3 regions of the Streptomyces sp. NPDC002896 genome follow, and region 2 is predicted to be linked to each of the others. Evidence: riboswitches for the same ligand, from Rfam matches in the RefSeq annotation. Region 2 holds a riboswitch; each other region holds the start of a gene.
The links. Region 2 has a riboswitch for cyclic di-AMP ahead of ABT009_RS14470 (C40 family peptidase). Riboswitches for the same ligand answer to the same signal wherever they lie in the genome.
Positions count from the first base shown of each region.

Region 1: another riboswitch for cyclic di-AMP. It lies ahead of ABT009_RS39670 (M23 family metallopeptidase); the one in region 2 lies ahead of ABT009_RS14470 (C40 family peptidase).
Region 3: another riboswitch for cyclic di-AMP. It lies ahead of ABT009_RS27345 (LysM peptidoglycan-binding domain-containing protein); the one in region 2 lies ahead of ABT009_RS14470 (C40 family peptidase).

Region 1 covers NZ_JBEOVA010000036.1:45,244-55,218, reverse strand. The annotation lists gene ABT009_RS39695 (asparagine synthase-related protein) at 1-1,653, opposite strand, end outside; gene ABT009_RS39690 (NsdA family TPR-like regulatory protein) at 2,389-3,822, shown strand; gene lhgD (L-2-hydroxyglutarate dehydrogenase) at 3,922-5,151, shown strand; gene trmB (tRNA (guanosine(46)-N7)-methyltransferase TrmB) at 5,284-6,111, shown strand; gene ABT009_RS39675 (PrsW family intramembrane metalloprotease) at 6,156-7,580, shown strand; gene ABT009_RS39670 (M23 family metallopeptidase) at 7,606-8,766, opposite strand; cyclic di-AMP (ydaO/yuaA leader) riboswitch at 8,778-8,922, opposite strand; gene ABT009_RS39665 (PP2C family protein-serine/threonine phosphatase) at 9,169-9,975, opposite strand, start outside.
Region 2 covers NZ_JBEOVA010000007.1:141,536-151,510, reverse strand. The annotation lists gene ku (non-homologous end joining protein Ku) at 1-582, opposite strand, end outside; gene ABT009_RS14485 (SRPBCC family protein) at 676-1,137, opposite strand; gene ABT009_RS14480 (C40 family peptidase) at 1,341-2,402, opposite strand; gene ABT009_RS14475 (hypothetical protein) at 2,763-3,116, shown strand; gene ABT009_RS14470 (C40 family peptidase) at 3,236-4,420, opposite strand; cyclic di-AMP (ydaO/yuaA leader) riboswitch at 4,428-4,621, opposite strand; gene pcrA (DNA helicase PcrA) at 4,910-7,372, shown strand; gene ABT009_RS14460 (M23 family metallopeptidase) at 7,528-9,159, opposite strand; gene ABT009_RS14455 (lipase family alpha/beta hydrolase) at 9,383-9,975, opposite strand, start outside.
Region 3 covers NZ_JBEOVA010000015.1:172,931-182,905, forward strand. The annotation lists gene kdpF (K(+)-transporting ATPase subunit F) at 12-101, shown strand; gene kdpA (potassium-transporting ATPase subunit KdpA) at 110-1,774, shown strand; gene kdpB (potassium-transporting ATPase subunit KdpB) at 1,840-3,948, shown strand; gene ABT009_RS27330 (potassium-transporting ATPase subunit C) at 3,954-4,622, shown strand; gene ABT009_RS27335 (hypothetical protein) at 5,006-5,245, opposite strand; gene ABT009_RS27340 (substrate-binding domain-containing protein) at 5,327-5,884, shown strand; cyclic di-AMP (ydaO/yuaA leader) riboswitch at 6,196-6,356, shown strand; gene ABT009_RS27345 (LysM peptidoglycan-binding domain-containing protein) at 6,359-7,090, shown strand; gene ABT009_RS27350 (inorganic diphosphatase) at 7,276-7,776, shown strand; gene ABT009_RS27355 (baeRF2 domain-containing protein) at 7,866-8,978, shown strand; gene ABT009_RS27360 (MerR family transcriptional regulator) at 9,113-9,772, shown strand; gene ABT009_RS27365 (CBS domain-containing protein) at 9,943-9,975, shown strand, end outside.

The DNA.
Region 1 (9,975 bases), on a different contig from region 2:
GCGGACGACCTGGTTGTCGAGGAACGGCACGTGGAGGCGCTGGAAGCGGATCTCCGCTGCCTGCTCCAGGATCCGGAGGTCGGCGGCGTGGCGGGCGAGCGCGGCGCGGGCGCGGAATTCGCCCGGGCGCTGTCCGGGCCCGGCCCCCGGACGGATCACCGTGTCCTGAAGACGAACCGATACTTCAGCGAGCGCCTCACCGGTCAGCCAGCGCGCGGCCGGCCCGGGTCTGCCCCACGCGAGCGCGGCGAGCGAGGCGCCCACGAGACCTCCCGGCTCGTCGAACCTGCGGTGCAGCAGCCGGTCGGCGAGCCCTTCGACGCCCGCGCGGTACGGCGTACGGGCGAGCCGCCGTGCCGCGGCGTACACGCGCGCGGGGACCATCACCGAGCCGTCCGCCTTGGTCAGTGCGGCCACCGGCTTCACCAGATGGCGGCGCTTGCGGTCCATGAGGAGGTCTGCGAGGCGGGCCGGGTGGGCGTCCATGACCTGGCGGGCGCCGTAGCCCGTGAGGTGGTCGGCGCTGCCGGAGGCGAGCCGCGCGCGGTGGCGGGCGGCCGTCACGAGGGACGGCCCTGGCTCGTCGGTCAGCGGGGCGTCCAAGTCGACGTAAGGGAGGGTCTCTTCGCCGCCGGTGACGACGACGTGGTGCAGGCGCGGGTTGGCGGCGATGGCCCCGGCGCGCTCCAGTTCGGCCTCGCGGCCGCCCGTCGCCAGGTCGTTGAAGGTGACGGCCAGCAGTCGCTCGCCCGCACCGGTGCCGTGGCCCAGGACCGTGCCGGGCATGCCGGGCAGGCCCGCGGCGAGCAGCGCGAGGGTTCCGGAGGCGGGTCCTCCGGAGAGGTCGGCGCCGATGCCGGGCACGGGCATGCCGCGGGCCGCGCGCCGCTCGGCTGGGCCCATGCCGGGCACGGGACCGGGGTCGATGTCCGCTCCGGGCACATGGCGCGGGGCGGTGAGGCGCGTGCGTACGGCCTCCACGAGGGCGTCGCGTACGCCGTCCACCGCGCTGGCCGCGTCGGCAGCGGGAGCCGCGACGGCGAGAGAGGCCACGGGCTCGTATCCGGCGATCTCCCGCGCACCGGCCCGCAGGATCAGCGCGTGCCCGGGCGGAATGCGCCGTACGCCCTGGTAGGGCGTCGAGTCGTGCAGCGCCTCCGGTACGTCGGGGGCGGCGAGCAGGGCCGCGAGGTGGCCGATGTCGAGATGGGCCTCGATGAGGTCGGCGAGCGGCAGGGCCGCCGTCGCGTACGCCGTGCCGCCCGCCCATGGCGTGTGGAAGACGGGGCGCACGCCCGCGAGATCACCCGCAATGGTGACGCGCCGGCCGACCTGGACGACCGCCGTGTAGCTGCCGGACCATGCGGTCAGATGCCGGAGTGCGCCGCCGCGCGCCGCGAAGAGGGCCACCTTGAGCTGCTCGTCGGACGCTCCGCAGGTGCCGAGGACGGCGATCCGGGTCTGGGCGTCCGCCTTGACCACGCGCACCTCGTCGGGCCGCCAGTCGCCCACCGCCCACAGCGGATCTGGGTCGCCCCACAGCAGCTGGGAGCCCACGGGGTGGACGGTCTCCCCGTCGATCCCGGTGGCCCCGGCGGAACCCGCACCGGCGGACCCAGCGGCGGCACTGCTCCACCCCACCAACCACCGCATCGCCGCCTCCACAGGCTGTGGACAACCAGTGCACCGTACGAACTCGGGACAATGCTGCCATGAAGGAGGCGCACGGAGGTGGTTACGGGCGTGCTTGCGCCCCCTGGCATGCGCCCCTGGCAAGCCCCCACCGAGACGGCGCGGTGCTGGAGTTGAACGGTGAAGGTGCAGGCCCGCGCGGGGCGCATGCGCAGCACCACAAGGGCATACGCAGGGGCGGCGCACAGTTGAGATTCGGCCAAATGAGCCGGGGATGTTCACAACTCCCCACCATGTGGGCACAACGCACGGTCCGGGAGGCGGAGTTCGCCTCCCGGACCGGTCCGCCACCCGCGGGGATGAAGGCGGCGGTGTCCCCCAGCCCGCTGGATCCAGTACAGCGGGCCGACCCACGCACGACCCATGGAAGCGCTCCCGCCATGGCCGGAGAAGAGCGCACGGCCGGGCGCACGGCCACACGGCCGGAGCACGCGGATCACGGCCCGTTCCCTCCCCACGGACCATAATCTCGCCATCCGGACCTATGCCTCTTAACGCTTGGGATGCAGCGAACTACGCTGTGTATGCCTGCGTTTTCGCGGGAGGCATATTCCCCGGGGCCCGGCCACACGCTTTCACGGCCGGGATCCGGGGCTCGCGGCCGAACCGCCGCGGGTGCGCTCCCCGGGATGACGCAGCACGAACGCCGCGTGCCAATGCCCGGCGCGGCAGCCGTCTTGTGTCGAGGGGTGGCGCATGTCCAGGGAGCAACGCGGGCCGAACGAAAAGCTCGGCACCGTTCTCGCCCTCGCGGGAATCAGCAACGCGGGACTGGCGCGGAGAGTCAACGACCTCGGCGCCCAACGCGGTCTGACACTCCGCTACGACAAGACGTCGGTGGCCCGGTGGGTGTCGAAGGGCATGGTGCCGCAGGGCGCCGCCCCGCATCTGATCGCCGCTGCCATCGGCCAGAAGCTCGGCCGCCCGGTCCCGCTCCAGGAGATCGGCCTGGCGGACGCGGACCCCGCGCCGGAGGTGGGTCTCGCCTTCCCGCGCGACGTAGGGGCCGCCGTCAGGTCGGCGACCGAGCTGTACCGGCTCGATCTCGCGGGCCGGCGGGCCGGCAGCGGCGGCATCTGGCAGTCGCTCGCGGGCTCCTTCGCCGTGAGCGCGTACGCGACGCCCGCATCCCGCTGGCTGATCACCCCCGCCGACTCGTCGGTCGCACGCGAGGCGAACACCTCCGAAGGCGCCGAGAGCAGCGGCACGCCGCTCAAGGTCGGCCACAGCGATGTGCAGAAACTCCGCGAGGCCGCCGAGGACGCCCGCCGCTGGGACTCCAAGTACGGCGGCGGGGACTGGCGTTCGTCGATGGTCCCCGAGTGCCTGCGGGTCGAGGCGGCGCCCCTGCTGCTCGGCTCGTACTCGGACGAGGTGGGCCGCGCCCTGTTCGGCGCGTCGGCCGAACTGACCCGTCTGGCGGGCTGGATGGCGTTCGACACCGGCCAGCAGGAGGCCGCCCAGCGCTACTACATACAGGCCTTACGCCTCGCCCGCGCGGCTGCGGACGTGCCCCTCGGCGGCTATGTCCTGGCGTCGATGTCCCTCCAGGCCACCTACCGCGGCTTCGGCGACGAGGGCGTCGACCTCGCGCAGGCCGCCCTCGAGCGCAACCGCGGCCTGGCCACGGCCCGCACCATGAGCTTCTTCCGGCTGGTCGAGGCACGCGCGCACGCGCGCGGGGGTGACGCACAGGCCGCCGGTGCCTCGCTGAAGGGGGCCGAGGGCTGGCTGGAACGGGCCCGCGACGGCGACAACGATCCGGGCTGGCTCGGCTTCTACTCCTACGACCGGTTCGCGGCCGACGCGGCCGAGTGCTACCGCGACCTGAAGGCACCCCGGCAGGTCCGCCGCTTCACGGAGCAGGCCCTGTCGCGCCCCACGGAGGAGTTCGTGCGCTCGCACGGCCTGCGCCTCGTCGTGTCCGCCGTGGCCGAGCTGGAGTCCGGCAACCTGGACGCGGCCTGCGAGCAGGGCGTACGCGCGGTGGAGGTCGCCGGACGCATATCGTCCGCCCGGACGACGGAGTACGTGAAGGACCTGCTGCACCGGCTGGAGCCGTACGGGGACGAGCCCCGGGTCGTGGAGCTGCGCGAGCGGGCCCGGCCGCTGCTGATGGCCCCCGCCTAGCGCCACGGCCGGGCCACCAGCGGTGGCCCCGCCTCACCTCCGGGGTTTGAGGGCATTGTCAGTGGCGCAGTGCACTATCGGGGGCAGGAGGTGAGGGACGTGGTGGCGGCAGGCAGGCGTGGAGCGCGCGGTGAGCTCGACTGCGACGTGCTGGTGATCGGCGGCGGGATCGTCGGCCTGTCGACGGCGTATGCGATCACGCGTGCCGCACCGGGCACGCGCGTCACGGTGCTGGAGAAGGAGCCGGGCCCGGCCCGGCACCAGACGGGGCGCAACAGCGGCGTGATCCACAGCGGGATCTACTACCGGCCGGGTTCGCTCAAGGCGCGGTATGCGGTCAAGGGCGCCGCGGAGATGGTCAAGTTCTGCGCCGAGTACGACATCGCACACGCCGTGACGGGCAAGCTGATCGTGGCCACGGACCGGGCGGAGCTGCCGCGGCTGCACGCACTCGTGCAGCGCGGCCGGGAGAACGGCATTCCGGTGCGCGAGCTGGGCCCCACCCAGATCGCGGAGCTGGAGCCCGAGGTGCGGGGCCTCGCCGCGATCCATGTCGGGACGACGGGCGTCTGCGACTTCACGGCGGTCGCACAGCAGCTCGCGGAGGCGTCAGGGGCGGAGATCCGGTACGGCGCGGAGGTCACGGGCATCGACCGGCGGGCGGACCTCGGGGTCGCCGTCCGCACGGCCGACGGCGCGGTGGTCCGCGGGCGGGTCCTGGTGAACTGCGCGGGACTGTACTGCGACGAGGTGGCGTGGCTCACGGGCGACGACCCGGGGATGCGGATCATCCCGTTCCGCGGGGAGTACTACGAGCTGGCGCGGCCCGAGCTCGTGCAGGGCCTGGTCTATCCGGTGCCCGACCCGGCGTTCCCCTTCCTCGGCGTGCACCTCACGCGCGGCATCGACGGAGGCGTGCACATCGGGCCGAACGCGGTGCCCGCGCTGGCCCGCGAGGGGTACGACTGGGGCACGGTGCGCCCCCGGGAGCTGGGGGCGGCCCTCACCTGGCCCGGATCCTGGCGGATAGCGCGCCGGCACTGGCGGTACGGAGCGGGGGAGCTGCGGCGCTCGGTGTCGAAGTCGGCGTTCACCACCGCGGTGCGGCGGCTGCTGCCGGCCGTGACCGAGGACGATCTGGTGCCGGCGCCCAGCGGGGTGCGGGCGCAGGCCGTCCTGCGGGACGGGGCGCTGGTGGACGACTTCCTCATCCGGGAAGGGGTGCGGGCGGTGCATGTGCTGAACGCGCCGTCTCCTGCGGCTACGGCTTCCCTCCCTGTGGGGCGGGAGGTGGCGCGGCGGGCGCTTGCGGCGTTGGCGCGGGGCTGAGGCACCGGCCCGTCCCGCTGTGGGCAGCGGCCCGGAGACTCCAGAGACCTCCGTAGAATCGAACCCATTGTGTCCGAGTACCACGAGAAGTCCCAGGCGGGCGCCACCGAGCGCCGGCGCCCCGGGAAGCGCATGTTCCCCGAGGGGACCGGCCCCGCGCCCGACCCCGCCGGCTCCCACTTCGAGCGGCGGATCCGCAGCTTCCAGCCCCGGCGGAGCCGGGTCACCACTGGCCAGGCAGACGCTCTGAAGCGCCTGTGGCCCAAGTGGGGCCTGGACATCGACGGGCAGTGCACCCTCGACCTCGCCGAGCTCTTCGGCAGCGACTGCCCCGTCGTACTGGAGATCGGCTTCGGCATGGGCGAGGCCACCGCGCAGATGGCCGCCGCCGACCCCGGCACCGGCATCCTCGCCGTGGACGTGCACACGCCCGGCCAGGGCAATCTGCTCAACCTCGCCGACCGGAACGGCCTGTCCAACATCCGGGTGGCCAACGGCGACGCGATCATCCTCCTCCGCGAAATGCTGCCGCCCGCGTCCCTCGACGGGCTGCGTGTCTACTTCCCCGACCCCTGGCCGAAGACGCGGCACCACAAGCGCCGCATCATCCAGCCGGAGTTCCTCACGCTCGCGGCGACCCGCCTCAAGCCGGGCGCGCTGATCCACTGCGCGACCGACTGGGAGCCGTACGCCGAGCAGATGCTCGAGGTACTGACCGCGCACCCCGACTTCGAGAACACCCAGGAGGACGGCGGCTACACGCCCCGTCCCGCCTTCCGCCCCCGGACCCGCTTCGAGGGACAGGGGCTGGACAAGGGCCATGTGGTCCACGACCTGCTGTTCCGCCGCATGCAGCCCGAGACCGCCGGGCCAGGTGAGACCACCGGGCCAGGCGAGCCCGGCGACACTGCTGCACCCGGGAAGACAGCTCGGACCGGCGAACCGCCCACGGCCCCCTGACGTACCGTCGCGGCCACCTGCCATCCCTCGTTAGGGTCGATGACGTGGCCAACTGCCCCCCGCATCCTTCGCATCCGCCGTTCCCCACGTACCCCGCCCTGCCACCCGGCCCCGGCACCGGCGCCCCCGCCCCGGACACCGGCACCGGTACCGCGCTGCGGCACGCACACTGGTGGCAGCGGCGGGCGGTGCGCGCAGGGGCCCTCATCACGTTGCTCGCGCTCTCCGGGCTCGTCATCCTGGCCCTGGTCCGCGAACAGACCGGCACCGAAGGCTTCCTGGCGGGACTCGGCCTCGCCGTGCTGCCGGTGCCGCTGCTCATCGCCGCCTTCCGCTGGCTGGACCGGGTGGAACCGGGCCCCTGGCGCAACCTGGTCTTCGCCTTCGCCTGGGGAGCGTGCGCGGCCGCGCTGATAGCGATCGTCGCGAACAGCTTCGCGACCCACTGGATAGCCGTCGCGACCGCCGACCCCAGCAGCGCCGACACGCTGGGCGCCACGGTCATAGCGCCCGTCGTCGAGGAGTGCGCGAAGGCGGCGGCGGTCCTGCTGATCTTCCTCTTCCGCAGACGGGACTTCACCGGAATCGTCGACGGTGTCGTCATCGCGGGTGTCACCGGCACCGGCTTCGCGTTCACCGAGAACATCCTCTACCTCGGCACGGCCTTCGGCACCGACCAGCTCAGCGGAGAGAGCGGCTTCGCCTCCGTCACGGCGGCGACCTTCTTCGTCCGCATCGTGATGTCGCCGTTCGCGCACCCTCTGTTCACCGTGCTCAGCGGCATCGGCTTCGGCATCACGGCGCTGTCCGCCGAGCGCCACCGCGCACGCCGGGTCCTGCTGCCGCTCGCCGGCCTGCTCCTCGCGATGGGCATGCACGCCGCCTGGAACGGCTCGTCGAGCTTCGGCCCGTACGGGTTCTTCGCCGTCTACGCCGCCTTCATGGTGCCCGCGTTCGCGCTGCTCACCTGGCTGGTCATCTGGACCAGACAGCGTGAGCTGCGCACCATCCGCCGCGAACTGCCCGCATACGCGGCCGCGGGCTGGCTGACGCCGCCCGAGCCGTTCGCCCTGGGCTCGATGCGCGCACGCCGACTGGCCCGCGAGTACGCGGGCCGCCACCTGGGCAAGCCCGCGGCACGGGCGGTCGCCGAGTACGAGGCGTATGCGACGTCTCTGGCGTTCCTGCGCCACCGCGGGCGCCGCGGCCGCGCAGGAGCCGATTTCGTCGTACGGGAACAGGAGCTGCTGCACGAGCTGTGGCGCCGCAAGGACGTGGCGCGTCCCGCGCTGGCACACGCGGCCGCGGCGACGACGCCGGTGGTGGTCGTGCCCTACGTCCCCCGGTACGGGTATCCGCTGGGACAGGTGGCGCCCGGCGCCGTGCCGCCGTACGGGCAGGTCCCGCAGGGGCAGGCACCGTACGGCGGCACGGCGCCGTATCCCGCGTACAACCCCTACCTGTCCTGACGCCCTTTCAGCTCACACCGTCGGATCAGGGGTTCACGCCCTTGCTGAGCAGCCAGGCGAGCGGGTCGATCGCGTCGCCGCCGTCGGGGTGGATCTCGAGGTGCAGATGCGGCCCGGTGACATTGCCGGTGGCGCCCACGCGGCCTATGACGTCGCCCGTGGTGACCTTCTGGCCGACGCTCACGCTGATCGAGGACTGGTGGCAGTACCAGACCTCCGTACCGTCCTCGAGCTCGATGACCGTGCGGTAGCCGTACGAACCCGACCAGCCGGCCTCCTTGACCGTGCCGGTGTGGATGGCCTTGAGCGGCGTCCCCGTGGGGGCCGCGAAGTCCAGGCCGGTGTGGTAGCCGGAGGACCACATGGAACCCGCGTCACCGAAGTGCGAGGTCAGCGTGTACGAGGACGTGGGGAGGGCGAAGCTCGCGGCGAGCTTGGCGAGGCGCTCCGCCTCGGCCTTGCGCTTGGCCTCCTCCTCCGCCGCCTTCTTCTCGGCGGCGGCCTTGGCCTCCGCCTCCTTCTGCTTCTCGGCCGCCTCCTCGGCGGCCTGCTTGGCGGCGGCCTCCTCGGCGGCCTGCGCGGCCGCGTTCTCCGCCTGGTCCTGCTGCTGCTCCGCCTGCTGCATGATGCGGGTGCGCAGTGCCTCGCCGGCGTCGGTGGCGCCCTGCTCGGAGTCGGCGGCGGTGACGCCGGCTCCGGTGAGCGGCGCGGCCTTGGCGTCGTCGGAGTCCGACGAGCCGCCGGGCATCAGGGCACTGACGCTGGGGAGGGAGTCGGTGACCGACGACAGGTCGGGCATGGATATCTGCACCGGCGGCTTGCCGCCCTGCGCGGTGGCGATGCCGCCCGCGCCGACGGCGGCGATGACGCCCACGCCGAGAACGGTGGAGCTGCGCGCGAGTCCTCCGCCGCGCTGCTTGATGACGCGGTGCCGGCCGCGGACGGGTCGGACGGACTCCTCAGTGGGGTTCCATTCCTCCCAGGGCCCCTCGTCCTGGCGGAAGTCGGTGCCGGTACCGAGGCCGGTACCCAGGCCGTTGCCGGTGCTGAAGCCAGAGCCCGTTCCGGTGCCGAATCCGGTTCTGGTGCCGGGCTCGAATCCGGTTCCGGTGCCGGGGTCGGATCCGGCGCCTTCAGGGTCGTACGGCGCGAAAGAGGCTTGCGGGGCAGGCGGGTTGGACGCCACTGGGGCGCACTCCTTTCCTTCCTTCTCGCCTACCGGGTTAGCTGACGGGTTCGGAGCAGGAAGGTCTCCTACGACCGCCCTTCATGCGAAAGGCGCCCGATTCACCCCAAGTTGGTGGTTCCCCGGTTCCCTTACGGGATTCGGCGCGTGCGCACGGAGCCGCCTCTTGTGACGGCTGGGACGACCGCGCTGCGTTATCGAACGTTAATAGACGGGGGTACCGAATTCCAAGCCGTTCCGGCTGATCATTAAGCCTTTGGTCTGGACTTTACGGGGCACGATCGGGCGGAATCGGGCGAGTTGACCACCCAGCCGCGACCCAGGCTTTTTTGACGGTGTGTCATTTGTTATGCGGAGGGGGGTTGTTCGGTCACGGAAGGTGACATGGACGCGCCGTACCTCTCATGGCCGCCGCACCGCCAGCAGCACCATGTCGTCCGCCATCCCGCCACCGCTGTGCCGGCGCGCCTCGGCAGCGAGGGCGGCCAGCATGGCGCCCGGGCCGTCGAAGACCCGCCCGGCGAGGCGGCCCGCCGGATCGTAGAACTCGCCGTGCTCGTCACGCGCCTCCGAAAGCCCGTCCGTGTAGCACAGCAGCATGGTCCCGCTCGGGAAGCCGGTCTCGTACGCGCGGTCGGGCCACGTCCCCAGATCGCTCATGCCGAGCGGCAGCGCGGGCTCACCGGAGGAGATCACGCACAGGGCCCCTTCCGCGTCCAGCAGCAGCGGTTCGGGATGGCCGCGGTTGATCACCCGTACGATGTCCCGGCCGTGCGGGACCTCGGCGAGAACCACGGTGGCGAACCCTTCGAGGAGCTCGACCCCGCGCCGCCGCGTGGCCTCCCGCGCAAGCGCCCGGTCGAGGCGCTGCGCCACCGCTTCCAGGGACGCCTCCTGCTCGGCGGCCTCCCGGAAGGCTCCGATGAGGACCGCGACGGCGGCCACCGCGCCCATGCCCTTTCCGCGGACGTCGCCGACGACGAGCCGTACGCCGTGCGGGGTGTCCTGCACCGCGTACAGATCGCCGCCGATGAACGCGCCGGCCTGCGCCGCCTCATAACGGGCCGCGACGTCAAGGCCGCCGATCCGCTCGGCCGGCTCGGGCACCACGGCCCGCTGGGCGGCCTCGGCGATCTCGCGGGCCGAGGCGAGTTGCTGGCCGCTGCGGCGTACGACGCGGTTGATGACGACGGCGATCACGGCCACGAC
Region 2 (9,975 bases):
GTCGGACAGGTCCACGCTTTCCGGCAGACCGGGCACCGCCTGGTGCGGGGCGCGTATTTCGTCGGCCCAGTGCATGGTCTGCAGGACGAGGACCTCGGGCTGGGCGCGCACGGCCGTCAGATACTGCTTGCTGCGCATCACGAACGTGGCGATCCCGGCGCGGTTGGATCTCTCAAGAGCGGTGCGCAGCAGCTGGTAGACCTTCGCGTACTCCTTGCCGCGCGGCCCCAGGTAGTACGTCCTGTCGAAATACACCGGCTCCACGTCGTTCAGGTCCACGAAGCCGCTGATCTCCACCAGCTGGGACTTTCCGGGGGCGATCCGGTCGAGCTCCTCGCGCTCGACGACGACGTACTCCCCGTCCTCCTCCTCGTCGCCGGGGGGGGGGTAGCCCTTGACGATGTCCTCGAAGCGCACCTCCTTGCCCGTGCGCTCATTGACGCGCTTGTTGCGGACCCGGACGGAGGTGCCGCGCTGCAGCTGGCGGAAGTGCGTGGTGTGGTCCTCGATGGCCGTGTACAGCGACACGGGGACCGTCACCAGGCCGAAGCTGAGGACGCCCGACCAGATCGGTCGCGCCATCGCGGATCACCTCCGCTTTCCGGGGTTCCGCATTCCGGGTTCCGCGTCCCGGATTCCGCGTTCCGTCAGGGGAAGCGGCGTCAGGGGAAGCGGTCAGCCGCCCGGAGTGATCCGGCCGCGCCAGGCGCCCGATTCGGTGCCGCGCTCCTCGATGTAGTGCTTGAAGCGCTTCATGTCACCCTTGGCCCGGCGGCCGATGACGCCCACCATGTCGGCGGTCTTCTCCGCGAGACCGGAGGGCTCGACGTCCAGGGCGAGGTTGACCCGGGTGTGCGTGTCGTCCAGGCGCTGGAATGTCACCACGCCCTTCTGCTTCACCTCGCCGGAGGTGGTGCGCCAGGCGACCCTTTCGTCGGGGAGCTGGTCGACGATTTCCGTGTCGAACTCCCTGCGGGCCCCGGCGATATTCGTCACCCAGTGGTTGTGCCGGTCGTCGATCTGCCTGACCTGTTCCACACCCTCCATGAAATTCGGGAACTCCTCGAACTGCGTCCACTGGTTGTACGCGGTGTGCAGCGGGACGTCCACGTCGACGGACTCCATGGTCGTGCTCATGAGGTGTCTCCTCCTTTCGGCGGGGACCGCGCTCCGGCGATCCTCCGAGCAGCAGGAATCGTCGCTATCCGGCTTCCCCTAAGAGGAGGGCCTAACCAACTGGGCTTGTTCTGATTCGCGTCGATATGCGCCCGGGGTGTGGGGCATGGAGGTGCCCACGCAGGCTGTGCCGCGGTCGCACGACCGACACGGTGCCGCCGGAGCTACGCCACCCGGGTCGCCCCCGCGAACGGCATCTGGTCGATGGGCGCGATCCGTACCGGCGCGCTCGGGTTCGGGGCGTGGATCATCCGGCCGCTGCCCACGTAGATGCCGACATGGCTCACGCCCGAGTAGAAGAAGACCAGATCGCCCGGGCGCAGTTCGGAGCGCGGGATGCGCCGGCCGGCGTCGATCTGGGCATACGTCGTGCGGGGCAGCGAGACGCCCGCCGAGCGGTACGCGGCCTGGGTGAGGCCGGAGCAGTCGAAGGCGTTCGGCCCTGTGGCGCCCCATACGTAGGGCCTGCCCAGCGCCCGGTACGCGTAGGAAACGGCTGCGGCCGCCCGGGAGTTGGGTGCGGCGACCGATCCGCCGGGGAGGGCCCCGAGACCGTCGGAACCGGGATTGCCGTACGCGCCCCCCGCCCCGTCCCCGAAGATCCCGTCGCGCTCGTCCGCCGGGAGGCCGTTGAGGAGCCGCCGCGCCTCGGCCAGCTTCGTCGTCACCGTCTTCTTGTGCCGCTTCAGTTCCGCCTGGCGGGCCTGAAGTTCGTCGAGCCGGCCGTCGGCCTCCTCGCGAAGCTGCTCGATCTGCTGGAGCTGCTTCTCGACGCCTGCGACGTCCGCGGCCTGCCGGTGCCCAGCGCGCTCCGCCAGCGCCGCGCGCTCCAGATACTGGTCGGGGTTGGAGGAGAGCGCCAGCTCCACGCCCGGGTCGAGGGCGCCTGAACGATACTGCGCAGCGGCGGCCGAACCCAGAGCACCGCGCGCGGAGTTCAGCCGCTCCATCCTGCGGGCCGCCTCGTCCCGGAGCTCGTCGACGGCCTTCTCGGCCTCGCCGGCCTTCTCCTTCGCGCCGTTGTACTTCTCGGTGGCGATCTCCGCCTCGTGGTAGAGCTCGTCGACCTTGGCCTTCACCTGGGCCGGGGTGAGATCCGGCGCCGCCTGACCGGTGCCGTCGAAGGCCGTCGCGGTCGCCGCTCCGGCGAGCGCGAGGGTGGTGGCGGCGGTGCGGGCAGTATGGCCGCTGAGCGAGCGCTGTCGGGGCTTGCGGTGCGCTGCCACGGGGCTCCACGTCCTTCCGGGGGCGTGCGACCGCCGAGGAAACCGCGGTGGGGACGGGTGCCCGGCGGCGGCCCGCACAGGGGGAGCACGCCGCCGCCGGACCTTCTCGGCGGTGGTGTCCGACTGCCGCCCCTGACCGGGCGGCGGTGGGGAGTCGGTCACCTGGGGAAGCACGCTAAACCCCTCCGTCACCGGCCGGTGACGCGATGTGCGCAACTGGCCGGAGTGGACTGCCCGTGCCCGTATGTGACCGCGGACCCGACGGGCCGCCGCCCCCTTGCCGTACGCCTGTGACCGTTGCGCCGAAGTGGCACCCCTGCCCGGAGGCCGGTGCTATCGGCCCGGTTAGGCTCCGGCCTCATGGACGTACTCATCCATCTCTTCGTCGGCCTGCACATCATCGGCATAGCCTCGCTCCTGGGTGGTTTTTTCACCCAGATGAAGGCGATGGGCGAGGGCACGGCCCGGTTCGGCCCGGCGATGCTGCACGGCGCGCTCACGATGCTCGTCACCGGCGTGATCCTGGTCGGCCTCAACCAGGCCGACGACCAGCCCGTCAACAACATCAAGATCGGCGTGAAGCTGGCACTGCTGATCGTGATCCTCGGGCTCGTCTACGTGAAGCGCGACGAGGAGACGGTGGACAAGAAGCTGTTCGGCCTGGTGGGGCTGCTGACCATGGCGAACGTGTTCATCGCGGTGCTGTGGACGTGAAGGTCGGGCTGATGCCAGCCGGACGGGCTGAACCCAGCCCGTCCGGCGTTTGAGGACGAGCCCGAAGGGCGACCGGGGGTCTGGGAGCGAAGCCCCCAGCGGCGTCCAGGGGGCGGCGGCTACGCCGGCCGCACCACACTGTGGATCGGCATGTAGTAGATCGACTCGACCCGCACATTCGCCCCCGGCTTCGGCGCGTGGATCATCTCGCCGTTGCCGATGTAGATCCCGACGTGGCTGATGTCGTCGTAGAAGAACACCAGGTCACCGGGCTGGGCATTGTCGACGGACACGGTCGTGCCGACCTTCACCTGGTCCCAGGTGGTGCGCGGCAGCGACACCCCGGCGGACTTCCACGCGGCCTGGGTGAGGCCGGAGCAGTCGTACGAGTCGGGCCCCGTGGCCCCCCAGACGTACGGCTTTCCTATCTGGGCTTCGGCGAAGTCGATGACCTTGGTGGCCAGCGCGGCGTAACTGGAGGAGCCGGTGCTGGAGCCGGTGCTCCCGGATTCACTCCCGCTGCCCGTCCCGGAACCGGTGCCCGCCTCCTGCTCGGCCTGCTCCTGCGCCGCCTGGCGCTGCCGCTCCTCCTCGGCCTGCTTGCGCGCCAGCTCCTCCGCCTTGCGCCTGGCCTCTTCCTCCTTCGCCTTCTCGATCGCCGCGAGCCGCGCCTTCTCCTCGGCGGTCAGCTTCGACAGCAGCTCGCGCGCCTCGCTGAGCTTCTTCTGGACGTCCTGCTTGCTCGTCTTCAGGTCCGTCTGCGACTCGGTCAGCGTCTCGAGGGACTCCGTCGCCTCCTCGCGCTTCGTCGTCGTCTGGACCTGCTGCGTCTGGTAGTCGTCGACCGCTTCCTTCTGCCGGCTGGTGAGCCGGTTCATCAGCTGTCTCTGGTCGAAGTAGTCCTGGGGGTCGTCGGCGAGCAGCAGCGTGGCGGTGTCGGGGACGGCCGACCCGGTGCGGTACTGGGCGGCGGCGAACGAGCCGAGCTCCTCGCGCGCATCGTTCAGCTTCTCGGTGCGCTTGGCGACGTCGTCGAGCAGGCCGTCCACGCGCTTGCGCTGCTTGTCGGTGCGCTCCTTGGCCGCGTTGTACTTCTGGGTGGCGACACCCGCCTGCCGGTAGAGGTCGTCCACCTTCTTCTGGACCTCTTCGAGGCTGGGCTTCGGTTCGGCGGGCGCGGCGGTCGCCGTCTGTGACATAAGCGCCACGGAGGTGAGGGCGGCGGCGGTGAAGCCGACCGCGGGGGAGGTGCGGAGACCGGCGACGAGCTGGCCGGTGGTCCGCGACTTGCGGTGCGACGCCAAGGAGGCGACTCCTTCCGTGGACCGCCTACCGGGTTAGCTGTCGGGTTCGGGCGGGTGGTTCGGAAGGCTGCCCTACAGCCCGTCGCCTCCTGCGCGCGGACTGCCGCGTGCACTCGGTACGGGACCGATTCACCCCAAGTTCAGAGTGGGTCCCCGGCTCCGGCTGCCGTGAGGGCGCACCGGACTCGGCGGAGGCGACCCGTCCCGGCGTCGTTCGCCGGCGGGGGTACGGGCAGCCCGCCGGGCACGCTAGCCAACTCATGTGGCGGCTGTGAAGGTTGATGTTCGATATGCCCGATACATTTTCGTGACCTTGACTGTTTGGTGGGGCTATATGGGGTGGTTCTGCGCAAAACAGAAAGTCCGCCGATATCCGCATCTGGAGTGACCTGCGGCGCTTTCCGTCCGGCTCGGTTCTCCCGATACGGCGCGGGCAGAGTTCCGGAGGCGGCAGTGGGTGTCGGTGCGGCGGCCTAAACTCGAGAAGCGATGAGCAGCCTCTTTGACGACAGCTTCCTGGCCGATCTCCAGCCCGCGCGGCACGCGGACGAGGAGCCCCCGCCGCCGCCCGAGGACAGCGCCCCGGAGGACATCCCGGACGACCTGTTCGAGGGCCGGTTCGACGTGCCTCCGCCGCCCCGGGATGCGTACTACAGGGACGGCGCGCCCCGCCCCGCCATCGACCCGGCCGAGCTGATCCACGGGCTGAACGACGAGCAGCGCGCCGCCGTGGTGCACTCCGGCTCCCCGCTGCTCATCGTGGCCGGTGCCGGCTCCGGCAAGACGCGCGTGCTGACGCACCGCATCGCGTATCTGTTGGCCGAGCGCGGCGTGCACCCCGGGCAGATCCTGGCGATCACGTTCACGAACAAGGCCGCGGGCGAGATGAAGGAGCGCGTCGAGCACCTCGTCGGTCCGCGCGCGGGCGCGATGTGGGTGATGACCTTCCACAGCGCGTGCGTGCGCATCCTGCGCCGCGAGTCGAAGAAGCTTGGCTTCACCTCCAGCTTCTCGATCTACGACGCCGCCGACTCCAAGCGCCTCATGGCGCTGGTCTGCCGTGACCTCGATCTCGACCCGAAGCGCTATCCGCCGAAATCCTTCAGCGCCAAGATCTCCAACCTCAAGAACGAGCTCATCGACGAGGAGACCTTCGCCGCGCAGGCCACCGACGGCTTCGAGAAGACCCTCGCCCAGGCCTATGCGCTGTACCAGTCGCGGCTGCGCGAGGCGAACGCGCTCGACTTCGACGACCTGATCATGACGACGGTCCATCTCCTCCAGGCGTTCCCGGACGTCGCCGAGCACTACCGGCGGCGCTTCCGGCACGTCCTGGTCGACGAGTACCAGGACACCAACCACGCCCAGTACGCGCTCGTGCGCGAGCTGGTGGGACAGCCGGGAGGGGACGACGACCCGGAGCCGGCCGAGCTGTGCGTCGTCGGTGACGCGGACCAGTCGATCTACGCCTTCCGCGGCGCCACCATCCGCAACATCCTCCAGTTCGAGGAGGACTACCCGGACGCGACGACGATCCTGCTCGAGCAGAACTACCGCTCCAGCCAGACGATCCTGAGCGCCGCCAACGCCGTCATCGAGCGCAACGAGAGCCGCCGCCCCAAGAACCTGTGGACGAACGCAGGCGCGGGCGCGCGGATCACCGGCTATGTCGCCGACACCGAGCACGACGAGGCACAGTTCGTCGCCGACGAGATCGACAGGCTGACGGACGAGGGCGAGGCCAAGTCGGGCGACGTCGCCGTCTTCTACCGCACCAACGCACAATCGCGTGTGTTCGAGGAAGTCTTCATCCGCGTCGGCCTGCCGTACAAGGTCGTCGGCGGCGTCCGCTTCTATGAGCGCAAGGAGGTCCGGGACGTCCTCGCGTATCTGCGCGTGCTGTCGAACCCGGAGGACTCGGTCCCGCTGCGCCGCATCCTGAACGTCCCCAAGCGCGGCATCGGCGAGCGCGCGGAGGCGATGATCGACGCCCTCGCGCAGCGCGAGAAGATCAGCTTCGCGCAGGCGCTGCGCCGCGTCGACGAGGCGTACGGCATGGCGGCCCGCTCGACCAACGCCGTCAAGCGGTTCAACACGCTGATGGAGGAACTGCACACCATCGCAGAGTCCGGCGCGGGCCCGGCGACCGTCCTCGAAGCCATACTCGAACGGACCGGATACCTCGCCGAGCTGCAGGCCTCCACCGACCCCCAGGACGAGACGCGCATCGAGAACCTGCAGGAACTCGCCGCCGTGGCCCTGGAGTTCGAACAGGAGCGGGCCGAGGGAGAGGCGGGCACGCTGTCCGACTTCCTGGAGCAGGTAGCGCTCGTCGCTGACTCCGACCAGATCCCGGACGAGGACGAGGAGGGCAGCGGCGTCATCACGCTCATGACGCTGCACACCGCCAAGGGCCTCGAATTCCCGGTCGTCTTCCTGACAGGCATGGAGGACGGCGTCTTCCCGCACATGCGCTCGCTCGGCCAGACCAAGGAGCTCGAGGAGGAGCGGCGCCTGGCATACGTCGGGATCACGCGCGCCCGGGAGCGCCTCTACCTGACGCGGTCCACGATGCGCAGCGCCTGGGGCCAGCCGGCGTACAACCCGCCGTCGCGCTTCCTGGAGGAGATCCCCGCCCACCACATGGAGTGGAAGCGGACGGGATCCACCGCTCCGGTCTCCTCCGGCCCGGCCGCCGGCGTCGCCGCCTCACTGTCCTCGTCGCGCTCGCGCAGCGCCGCCTCCGGGGCGTCCGGGTTCGCCACGCGCCGGGCATCGGAGAAGCCTGTGGCCTCGCTCGCGGTCGGGGACCGGGTCACACACGACCAGTTCGGCCTCGGCACGGTGGTCGGGGTGAAGGGAACGGGCGCGAACGCAGAGGCGACGATCGACTTCGGCGACACGAAGCCGAAGCGGTTGCTGCTGCGGTACGCACCGGTGGAGAAGCTGTAGCGGGATTCCAGCCTGGCTGGGGACGAGCCGTTTCCAGCCAGGCCGGGGCAATGCCAGCCCGGCGCGGGGGCAAATCCAGCCCGGCCGGCGTTTGAGGCCAAGGGACGCGGGGGTCTGGGGGCGGAGCCCCCAGAGAAAGCGACTCGATCCGACGGCTACGTCGGATTGATCCCGTGGCTCCGAAGCCACGGCAGCGGATCGATCGCCGCACCACCACCCGGCCGCACCTCGAAGTGCAGATGCGGACCGGTGGAGTTGCCGGAGTTCCCGGAGTACGCGATGACGTCGCCGGCCTTGACCGGACCGCTCGAGATCTTGTGGCTGGAGAGGTGGCAGTACCACGTCTCGGTGCCGTCCTTGGCGGTCACGATCGCCATGTTGCCGTAGGCGCTGTTCCACTGCACGCGCACCGTGCCGTCCGTCGCGGCCATCACGGGCGTGCCGTAGGAGACGGGGAAGTCGATGCCGGTGTGCACGGACATCCAGTTGATGCCGGCCTGACCGAAATAGGCGCTGAGCCCGTGCTGAGCCACCGGCAGCGCGAACTTCGGGCGCAGCCGCTCCTTGCGCGCCGCTTCCTCGGCCGCCTTCTTGCGCTCGGCCTCCTGCTCGGCCTTGAGGTCGATGCGTTCCTGGGTGCGGCTGGCCCTGTCGGCGAAGTCGCCCGCATCAGCGGAGAGGTTCCGCAGCTGCGTGTCCAGCTTGTTGTTGGCGACGGAGGGCTTCACGGAACTGGTGTCCGGGGCCGCGACCGTCGTGTTGTCGTCGCCGCCCATGTTGCTCACGGATGCGGCGGCGATTCCCGCGACGCCCATCACACACGCGGACGGAACAGCCACGGTGAGCAGCGCCGAACGTTTGGCGGGCGAGCGCCGCCGGGACCGCGTGCGGGGCACTCGGCCCTCCGAGCGCACCGGCGGTTCGGCGGCCTGCTCGGGGGAGGGCGTCTCGTCGAGCGGAAGACCGCGATCATGGTCGTCGTCGCCGTGGTCGGATTCGTGGCCCCGGAGGCCCTCCTCGGGTGACAACCCGGCTTCGGTGGAGTCGTGTTGCTCGTACTCGTACGCCGTCGAGCCGCCGTCCGAGTTCCATGCGGTGGCGTCGTACGCGCCCGTGTCGAAGCTCTGGTCCCCGAAGGCGCCTGTTGCGAAGCTCTGCGTCTCGTACGGCAGTTGGCCGAGATCATGCTGTTCGGAGGCCTGCTGGCCGAGGCCCGGCTGATCGAAGGCCTGGGTTGACTGGGTCTCCCACTGACCGGTCTGGCCGTCGACGGCCCACGCCCCCGAGTCCCACTGACCCGTGCCGTCGGCATCCGGGCTGGTGGCCTGCGCGGGGATGTGGGCGGACAGCTGCTCGTATCCGGCGGACGCCCAGACCCCGGTCGTGTCATAACTGCCGGTCTCGTACGTGGCATGGTGCTGCGCCGCATACGGGTCATAGTTCAGCGTTTCGTGCGTGGCGCCGGTCTGCGTCTGATACGCACCGGTGGCATCGCCCCCGGCTGCGGCTCCCAGCCCGGACCACTGGCCGCTGTCGTACGAGCCGCCCGGGAGGTCACCGAAGAGCGGATCGGTCTCGAAACCGGGGCTGGTGTAGGTACCGGTGCTGTAGGAGTCGGTGGCGTAGGAGCCCGTGGAGAACGTATCGGTGGAATAGCCGTCGTACCCGGTGTAGCCGCCGTGCTGTGCGCTCTGCCCGTCGTAGGAGGCGTAGTCGTAGTGCGCATAGTCGGCGTCTGTGGCCGGTGCCGGGGGAGTTGCGGTCCCCGACGGGTGACGGTCGTTCACCAACTTCTCTTTCGCCTCGACAGCAGGAGTTGGGGTCTGAACCCGCGGCGCTGGCCGCTGAAGTCACACAGTCCCAGGGGCAGAGCAGTGCGGTGACTGTACCCGGCGGTATGCGGGCGCGACAATCTTCGGCAGGTTTCGCCCCCGCAGGAACCGGGCAATCAGTGGCCTTTCGGCGAACTGCGGGCAGAGCTTTGGCTCTGCGTTCGACTGGTGTTCGAGGTCAGGCCACTGTCAGACCATCGGCTCGGCCGGCCGGGCGGGCCTCCGCCGCCTCCTCCGCGTCGAGCGCCTGCCGGATGCCGTTGGCCACTGCGGGGTGCACCGGCAGGGCCAGATGCCCGATTCCGCTCACCTGCACATTGCGCGAGGTCAGGTCCGGGTGGTCGAGGCAGGCGCTGTCGAGCGGGTCCATCATCTGGTCGAGATCGCTCCAGAAACTCACGAACTGCGTATGGCAGTCAGGCGCAGCCTGCCTCAGCTCCTCGATGACCTCCGAACCCGGCCGCATCTGCCGGACGATCGGATGCGCGTCCAGCAGCGGCGCGATGCGGGTGCCCGAGTGCGGCGTACCGAGAGTGACCAGCGTGCGGACCCTTACGTCGCCGCCGAGCCGCTGCACGTAGTAGCGGGCGATCAGACCGCCGAGGCTGTGCCCCACGATGTCCACCTCGCGGTTGCCGGTGCGCTCGCAGATCTCCTCTATATGGCGGCCGAGCAGCTCGGCCGCAGTGCGGATGTCGCAGGTCAGGGGCGAGTAGTTGAGCGACTCCACATGCTGCCTGCCGTGCTGGGCCAGGGAGCGCCGCAGCAGTA
Region 3 (9,975 bases), on a different contig from region 2:
GTGGCGAAGCTGTGACCGCCGAGAACATCGTCGGCCTGGTCGTGGCTGTCGCCCTGCTGGGTTATCTCGTCCTCGCCCTCGTCTTCCCGGAGAGGTTCTGACCAGCGTTATGGGTCCCGTCCTTGCCGGCGTACTCCAGCTGCTCGCGCTCATAGCGGCTCTGGCGCTCGCCTACCGCCCCCTCGGCGACCACATGGCCCGCGTCTACTCCTCCGACAAGCACTGGCGCGTCGAGAAGTGGATCTACAAGGGCATCGGCGCCGACCCGGAAACCGAGATGCGCTGGCCCGCCTATCTGCGCGGTGTCCTCGCCTTCTCGGCTGCCGGGGTCCTCTTCCTCTACCTGCTGCAGCGCATCCAGGGCGTCCTGCCCGGCTCGCTGGGCTTCTCCTCCATAGACCCCGACCAGGCGTTCAACACCGCGGCGTCCTTCGTGTCGAACACCAACTGGCAGTCGTACTACGGCGAGCAGGCCATGGGCCACGTCGTGCAGACCGCCGGACTGGCGGTGCAGAACTTCGTATCCGCTGCTGTCGGCATGGCCGTGGCCGTGGCGCTGGTGCGCGGCTTCGCGCGGTCGCGCAGTGGTGAACTCGGCAACTTCTGGTCGGACATGGTGCGCGGCGTGATCCGCATCCTGCTGCCGATCTCCGTCGTCGCCGCGATCGTCCTCGTGGCCTGCGGTGCCATCCAGAACTTCTCCGGCATCCACGAGGTCGGCCAGTTCTTCGGCGGCACGCAGCAGTGGAACGGCGGCGCGGTCGCCTCGCAGGAGGCCATCAAGGAGCTCGGCACCAACGGCGGCGGCTACTTCAACGCCAACTCGGCCCACCCGTTCGAGAACCCGACGCCGTTCACCAACCTGTTCGAGATCTTCCTGCTGCTGGTGATCCCGTTCGCGCTGACCCGGACGTTCGGGATCATGGTCGGTTCGGTCAAACAGGGCTACGCGATCCTCGCCACGATGGCGACCATCTGGGTCGGCTTCGTGGCCCTGATGATGTGGACCGAGTTCGCGCACCACGGCCCGGCGTTCGAGATCGCCGGCGGTGCGATGGAGGGCAAGGAGGTCCGCTTCGGCGTCGGCTCCTCGTCGATCTTCGCGGTGTCGACGACGCTGACCTCGACGGGTGCGGTGGACTCCTTCCACTCCTCCTTCACCGGCCTGGGCGGCGGGATCACCCTGCTGGGCATGATGCTGGGCGAGATCGCGCCCGGCGGTACCGGCTCCGGCCTCTACGGCATGCTGATCATGGCGGTCATCGCGGTGTTCATCGCCGGTCTGATGGTCGGCCGTACGCCCGAGTACCTGGGCAAGAAGATCGGCACCCGCGAGATCAAGCTGGCCGCGTGCTACATCCTCGTCACCCCGGCGCTGGTGCTCGTCTTCACCGCCGCGGCGATGGCGCTGCCCACCCCGGGCAACTCGATGACCAACAGCGGCGCGCACGGGTTCTCGGAGATCCTCTACGCCTACACCTCCGGCGCCAACAACAACGGCTCGGCCTTCGCCGGTCTGAACGCCGACACCCAGTGGTTCAACACCACGATCGGGCTCGCGATGCTGCTCGGCCGGTTCCTGCCGATGGTGTTCGTGCTGGCGCTCGCCGGCTCGCTCGCCGGGCAGAATCCGGTGCCGGTCACGGCGGGCACGCTGCGTACCGAAAAACCGCTGTTCACCGGCCTGCTGGTGGGCGCGATCCTGATCATCACCGGTCTCACGTACTTCCCGGCCCTCGCGCTGGGCCCGCTCGCCGAGGGGCTGGCGGCATGACCACGCGTACAGGCATTTCCACCCGTACAGGCATTTCCACCCGTACAGAGAAGCAAGAGGACTCGATGTCCACCGCCGCCACTCCGGCCCGGGCGCCGCACAGCGACGTACCCACCGGGCACAAGACCACCGAGAGCCGTGTCGGGGCGGGCCTCTTCGACCCCCGGCAGCTGGTGAAGTCGCTGCCGGACGCCTTCCGCAAGCTCGACCCGCGCGTGATGGTCAAGTCGCCCGTCATGTTCGTCGTCCTGGTCGGGTCCGTCCTGACGACCGTCTTCTCCTTCAAGGACCCGGGCGACTGGTTCGGCTGGGCGATCAGCGCCTGGCTCTGGCTGACCGTGATCTTCGCCAACCTGGCGGAGGCGGTGGCCGAGGGCCGCGGCAAGGCGCAGGCCGACACGCTCCGGAAGGCCAAGACCGACACCGTCGCGCGCCGGCTGCCGGCGGACGGCACCGCCGAGGAGCGGGTGCCCGGCACCGAACTGCACGTCGGCGACCTGGTCGTGTGCGAGGCGGGCGACATCATCCCGGGCGACGGTGATGTCGTCGAAGGTGTGGCCTCGGTGGACGAGTCGGCGATCACCGGTGAGTCGGCGCCCGTCATCCGCGAGTCCGGCGGCGACCGGTCGGCCGTCACCGGCGGTACGAAGGTGCTGTCCGACCGGATCGTCATCAGGATCATGACGAAGCCGGGTGAGACCTTCATCGACCGGATGATCAACCTGGTAGAGGGCGCGGCCCGGCAGAAGACCCCGAACGAGATCGCGCTGAACATCCTGCTCGCGTCGCTCACGATCGTCTTCCTGCTGGCCGTCGCCACGCTGCCGCCGTTCGCGGCCTACGCGGGCACGCACCTGACCATGGTCGTGCTGGTGGCCCTGCTCGTCTGCCTGATCCCCACCACGATCGGCGCGCTGCTGTCGGCGATCGGCATCGCGGGCATGGACCGGCTGGTGCAGCGCAATGTGCTCGCCATGTCCGGGCGCGCGGTCGAGGCCGCCGGTGATGTGTCGACGCTGCTGCTCGACAAGACGGGCACCATCACGCTCGGCAACCGGCAGGCCGCCGAGTTCGTGCCGGTGCGGGGCGTGACGGCCGCCGAGGTCGCGGACGCCGCCCAGCTCTCCTCGCTGGCCGACGAGACGCCCGAGGGCCGCTCCGTCGTCGTACTGGCGAAGGAGGAATACGGGCTACGGGAGCGTCAGCAGGGCGAGTTGGCGCATGCCGAGTGGGTCGCCTTCACCGCCCAGACGCGGATGTCCGGCGTGGACGTCGACGGACACAGGATCCGTAAGGGCGCCGTCGGTTCGGTCGTCGCCTGGGTCCAGGAGCGGGGCGGCACGGTCGCCGATGATGCGGTCGAGATCGCCGACCGCATCTCGGAAGCGGGCGGTACGCCGCTGCTCGTGGCCGTCGAGGACGCTGACGGCGCACGGGTCCTCGGCGTGGTCCACCTCAAGGACGTGGTCAAGGACGGCATGCGGGAGCGGTTCGACGAGCTGCGCCGCATGGGCATCAAGACGATCATGATCACGGGTGACAACCCGCTGACGGCCAAGGCGATCGCCGAGGAGGCGGGTGTCGACGACTTCCTCGCGGAGGCCACGCCCGAGGACAAGATGGCCCTCATCAAGCGCGAGCAGGCGGGCGGCAAGCTCGTCGCGATGACCGGCGACGGTACGAACGACGCGCCCGCGCTGGCCCAGGCGGACGTCGGCGTGGCGATGAACACCGGTACGTCGGCCGCCAAGGAGGCCGGCAACATGGTCGACCTCGACTCCAACCCGACCAAGCTCATCGAGATCGTCGAGATCGGCAAGCAACTCCTTATCACCCGAGGCGCGTTGACGACGTTCTCCATCGCCAACGACGTCGCGAAGTACTTCGCGATCATCCCCGCGCTGTTCGCGGCGGTCTACCCGGGCCTGGACAAGCTGAACATCATGCAGCTCTCCTCGCCCGACTCCGCCATCCTGTCAGCGGTCATCTTCAACGCGCTGATCATCATCGCGCTCGTGCCGCTCGCCCTGCGGGGTGTGCAGTACCGGCCGGTGAGCGCCGACAGGATGCTCCGCCGCAACCTCGGGATCTACGGCCTGGGCGGGCTCATCGCCCCCTTCGTCGGCATCAAGATCATCGACGTACTCATCTCTCTGATCCCCGGAGTCGGCTGATCGCCATGAACAACTCGGTCATCAACACCGCCCGGCTGCTCGCGGCGGGCCTGCGGGCCCTCCTCGTACTGACCGTGGTGACGGGCATCCTCTACCCGCTGGTCATCACCGGCGTGGCCCAGGGGCTGTTCAACGGCAAGGCGAACGGCTCCGAGATCACGTACCAAGGCAAGGTCGTCGGCTCCTCGCTCATCGGCCAGGCGTACAACCTGCCGCTGAAGAAGGGGCAGGAAACCCCGGAGCCCGACCTGAAGTGGTTCCAGGCGCGCCCGCAGAACGGCCTCGGCACCAACAGCGTCAACACGCAGTACAAGCTGATCCTGTCCGGTGCCACCAACCGCTCCGGCGACAACAAGGATCTGGTCGACTGGGTCAAGGCCGCCAAGGCCGCGGTCGTCAAGGACAACTCGGTGCCCGGCTACACGGTCAAGCCCTCCGACGTCCCCGCCGACGCGGTGACGTCCTCAGGCTCCGGACTGGACCCGGATATCTCCCCGCAGTACGCCGACCTCCAGGTGCACCGCGTCGCGGAGAAGAACGGCCTGTCCGTCGCGCGGGTCCAGAAGCTCGTGGCCGAGCACACCGAGGGCCGCACTCTGGGCTTCATCGGCGAGCCCCGGGTGAACGTCCTCGAACTCAACATCGCGCTCAGGGAACTCGTGGCGAAGAGCTGACGGCGCTCTCGTCGCCGTCCTCGCCTCGGCCTTGCAACCGGATACTTCGCCTCGTTACCTTGCGTCCGAATCCGGCGAGGGAGTCGGTGCTGACCAGCGCATCGGTGTCGGCGGAACAGGGGCGGGCAGGGGCGGGCATCGAGTGACGGCGCAGGACAAGGCGCACCCGGATGCGCAGTACGGTCTGCTGACGGGCATCGCCGCTGAGGCGGGTGTGTCCCTCAGCACGTGTCGAAGGTGGTGCACCGGCGTCGTGACGTCGGTGCCGCGACGCGTGCCCGTGTCGAGGAGTTGCTGGCGCGCCACGGGTACGTGCGCCCGTGGGAGCGGAACCCCGCGGTCCCGCGGCAGATCATCGCGGTGTTCCGGGATCTGTCCGGCCCCTACACGCTGGAGGTCGTCCGGGGGATCGTGGACGCGGCGGCGGAGCTCGGCGTCGACGTCATCACCGGGACCACGGGCAGGCGCTCGATATCCCAGTGGCTGGAGCAGTGCGTGGCGCTCGACGCGGCGGGGCTGATCATCGTCATCTCGATGCTGGCGGAGGACGACCAGCGCCGCATCGTCGAGCAGCGGCTTCCGGTGGTGCTGGTCGATCCGCTCAGCGCGCCCACGCTCGACATCCCGAGCATCGGTGTGACGAACTGGAGCGGAGCCAGGGACGCGGTGCAGCACCTGCTGGGCCCGGGCACACCCGGATCGGCATGGTCGCGGGCCGGTCGCACTCCCTGGCCGGGTCGGCGCGGCTGCACGGCTACCGGGCCGCACTGGAGGAGGCCGGGATTGCCTGCGACCCGGACCTCGTGCGCTCGACCGATTTCGACTTCGACGAGGCGCTGGTCGCCGGCCTGCGGATCCTGCGCAGCGACCACCCGCCCACGGCCGTCTTCGCGGCCAGCGACGCGCAGGCGCTCGGCGTCCTGGAGGCAGCCCGCCAGCAGGGGCTGAGCGTGCCGGACGACCTGGCGGTCATGTCCTTCGACGACACCCGGGCGGCCGCCATGTCCTGTCCGCCGCTGAGTGCGGTGCGCCAGCCGTTCGGGGAGCTGGGCCACGAGGCGACCCGGGTGCTCATGCAGCTGGCCGAGGGCCGGCCGCCCGCGTCCTCGCGGATCGAGCTGGCGACGCAACTCGCGGACGTCGACGTCCGTTCGCCGCAGGGGCTCTTGATGCCGCGTCAGTTGAGCGGCTCACGAGGAACCGAGCAGGGCGCGAGAGCCGCTAGAGCTGACCATATGGACGATTTGCCCCTTTTCTACTAAAACTCCCTTCCGTTCCATTAGCTCAACTTTCTGTGCTTTGAATAGCGTTGTGGGGCGAGAAATGTCGTCTCGTCAGTGATATGCCTCACGTCGAGATGATCTGTCCCGTTTTCTGCTTGTCTCGCTTCTTGTGTCATCCGGCCTTCGGGTAAAGGGAGTTGGGCTGCCGGGTGGCCGGCAGGCAGCCCACCCCGCCCCCGCTGGATTCGCCATGTGTATTTCCGTGTGTGAATTCGGCCCTTGTTCCGCCCGGGCGTTCTCGCTTACGTTTCACGCCAATCCGGGCGGCCCCGCCGAATCCTGTCGCCGCCACGGAAACCGCGATCAATCACGTATGGCAGGAGCGGGGAAACCAGGTAAGCCGCCGATCCGGAAACCGGACCGGCTAGGGGTGAAGCCGCATTCACACTGCGGCCGGGCATCTCCAGCCCGAACCCGACAGCTCACCTCGCAGGCGACGGAGAGGAATTTGTCATGCGTGCAAAGGGAAAGCACCGTCGCCCCAGGGCCAATCCGCTTGCTCGAGGCCTCGTCGCCCTGGGCGCGGGTGGTGCCGTATTCGCCGTACCGCTGACGGCGGTGACCCAAGCCGAAGCGGCACCGGCGGTGCAGTCCGCCGCCGCTGCGGCGGCGCTCTCGCCCGCCGCCGCCCTGAACACCGCCACGACCACATACACCGTGGTCAAGGGCGACACCTTGGCCAAGATCGCACGCGCGCAAAACCTGAAGGGCGGCTGGAAGAAGCTGTACGAGGACAACCGGGCAGTCATCGGCAACGACCCGTCGAAGATCTACGCGGGCCTAAAGCTGACGCTCGGTGAGAAAGCCACACCGCAGACGTCGACCACTACCGCTGCCGCCACGCAGGCGTCCGCCAAGACGTACGCCAACAACCTCGACGGCTGGATCAGGCAGTCGCTCGACATCATGGCCGCGCAGGGCATTCCCGGCACCTACGACGGAATCCACCGGAACATCATGCGCGAGTCCTCGGGCAATCCGCGGGCCGTCAACAACTGGGACTCCAACGCCGCAAAGGGAACGCCCTCCAAGGGCCTCCTCCAGGTGATCGACCCCACGTTCCGCGCCTATCACGTGCCCGGTACGTCGTGGGACATTTTCGACCCGGTCGCCAACATCACTGCTGCGTGCAACTACGCGGCCAAGAGGTACGGCTCGATGGACAACGTCTTCGGTGCCTACTGACGTACCGCGGAAATCCAGGTAAAACGCGCGCACCGATCCCGTTCATGGCCGATCCGAAGGGGTAGCCGAACGGCAAGAAAGCGGCCGACCTGTGATGCGACCATGCTCGGCCCGCCACCGGGACCCGCGCCCTGAGCGATCGGGTCCCGGTGGACGGGCCGAGGACGCGGACAAGGAGGGCCACCGTGGAATTCGATGTGACTGTGGAGATCCCGCAGGGGTCCCGTAACAAGTATGAGATGGATCACTCGATGGGGCGGATCCGTCTGGATCGGATGCTCTTCACCTCCACGCAATACCCGGCCGACTACGGATACATAGACGGCACCCTCGGGGGCGACGGCGACCCCCTGGACGCTCTGGTCATCACCGGTGACCCCACGTTCCCGGGCTGCGTCATCGAGTGCAGGGCGATCGCGATGTTCGTCATGCGCGACGAGAAGGGCATGGACCAGAAGGTCCTGTGCGTGCCCGCCCACGACCCGCGCTACGCCGCCGTCCAGGACATCGGTGACGTCCCGGAGTTCGACCGGCTGGAGATCACCCACTTCTTCGAGGTCTACAAGGACCTGGAACCCGGCAAGTCCGTCGAGGGCTCCCACTGGGAAGGCCGCGACCAGGCCTACGCCGAGATCGAGGCGTCCCGCCGGCGCGCCGACCGGAGCCAGACCGTCGGACCAGGCTGAACGGGGACTCGATGGACGGTGCTCCATGGTCATGCCAAGCCACCGCGGTCGCGGCCGGCCCCTGGACAGGGTGAGGCCAGGAGGCAACCGTGAAGCTGTCCTTTCTTGAACCGCTGTACGCACGGCCGGGCCCCTATGCCTGCGCCTATGTGGACACCTCCCGGAACATCGAGGACCCGGAAACCGCCAACGACCTGCGACGACGTCATGTGCGCGACGACCTGACCGCACAGGGCGCCGACACCGCCACCGTCGCTGCCGTGGCCGCCGTGATCGGGACCGACAGGGCCGTCCCGGGCCGGCACGGCCAGGCGGTCTTCGCGGCGCACGGACGGCTGGCTCTGGTCGCGGAGCTGCCCGATCCGCCCGTCCGTGACCTGGCCGAGTTCACCTCACTGCCCGATGCCATGCCGCTGGCGGTTCAGCATGCACCGGACATCCCGTACGCGGCTGTCGTCGTGCACCGCGTCGACCAGCGAGGCGAGACCGGCGTCGAGGAGGAACTGCAGGCCGACCTGGAGACAGGCAGGTGGCCCATCAGCAGGGTCACTCCCGGCACCCATGCCCGTCGGCGCATCCCCGCGGCGGACTGGCAGAGGGGCGTCGCACAGGTCGTCGGCGAGCTGGAGGAACTGGCTGACCGGGGCGGCGCCGAGGTGATCGTCGTATGCGGTGAGGTGTGGGCGCGTGGCGTCCTGCTCCACCGGCTGCCCCGGCGCCTGAGCGAGCGCACGGTCGTCGCCGAGGGCGGCACGGGAGAAGACGGCGACGGCCGGGCGCTGCTCGAGGGGGAACTCGCCGAGCTGTTCCGTGGACGCATGGCGGTACGGGACCGGGCCCAGGCGGAGACGTTCATGGCGCACCGCGCCCGGTACGGCAGTGCGGCGGAGGGTATGGCGGCCACCGTCGCCGCGCTGCAGCGAAGCCAGGCGAGGTCGCTCCTGATCAACGAGCGTACGGAGTTCAGCACGCGGGTGTGGACCGGACCTCAGCCGACGCACATCGCGCTCTCCCCTGCCGACCTGCGGTCCTTCGGCGTGAGCGCCGTCGAGGAGCAGCCGGCCGACGCCGCCCTGATCCGCGCGGCCGTCGGTACGGGCGCCGAGCTGGTCGTCGTACCGCCGCAGGAGGAACCGCGGCTGGCCGACGGCGTCGGGGTGTTGCTGCGCTACTCCGACACCGCCACGACCTGGGTGTCGTGACCCGGCGGCCGCGCGGGCGATACCAGGGGGCCGCGCCGGCGCCCCCGCCCCGCAGGAAGCAGCTGGACGCATCCCCTTGAAACTGACGTCACGTCACCTTCTAGCGTGAGCCTCGCACCCCTGGGAGGAGACGGATGGCAGAGCGGGACGAGAGCATTCGGCGGATCGGCGAGCTGGCGCGCGAGACCGGCCTCACCGTACGGACACTGCGCCACTACGACCAGCTCGGACTGCTGTCGCCGTCCGCGCGGACGTCCGGCGGGCACCGCTGCTACACCGGCGGCGACGTCCGGCGGCTGCACCGCATCCTGTCGCTGCGGAGCTTCGGGTTCTCGCTGGGCCAGATCCGGGAGACGCTGGCCGCCGAACCGGACCACGACCCGGCCGAGCTGGTCCGGCGGCAGCTGGACGTGGTCGAGGAGCGGCTTCGGCAGACCCTGGAACTGCGGTCCCGCCTGCTTGGGGTGCTCGGCGCGCTCGGCCGGACGGCCGGGACGTCTACCGAACAGTTCCTGCAGGTGATCGAGGAGATGACGACCATGACCCAACCGCTGACACCGGAGCAGGCCGCCAGGCTGATCGAGGCCCGTAGGAAGTGGGCTGCCGGGCTCGGCGAGGAGGAGCTCGCCGAACTCAACCGGAAGCGTGATCAGGTGTTCGCCGGGCTCGGCGACGAGGAACGGCGTCGGCTGACGGAACAGCGCCGGCGGATGCTCCCGCTGACCGTCGGCGGGTCGGATGCGGACGACGGCGGGTCGGATGCGGACGACGGCGGGACGGATGGGGACGGCTGAGGCCGATGTTCCGCCCAGTGCCTCGGATGCACCGCTGATCCGCCGGAGTGAGAATGGACGTGGGCCAAGGCATCAGGAGGCGACCGGGGAGTCGCGTCGTGGCACATCGATCGGATGCCGTGGCGCCCCTCCGCGCCTCCGGGGGCCGATCCGCTGCCAAGGAGGCTGTCATGACCAATGCGCGAGACGTCATGCATACCGGT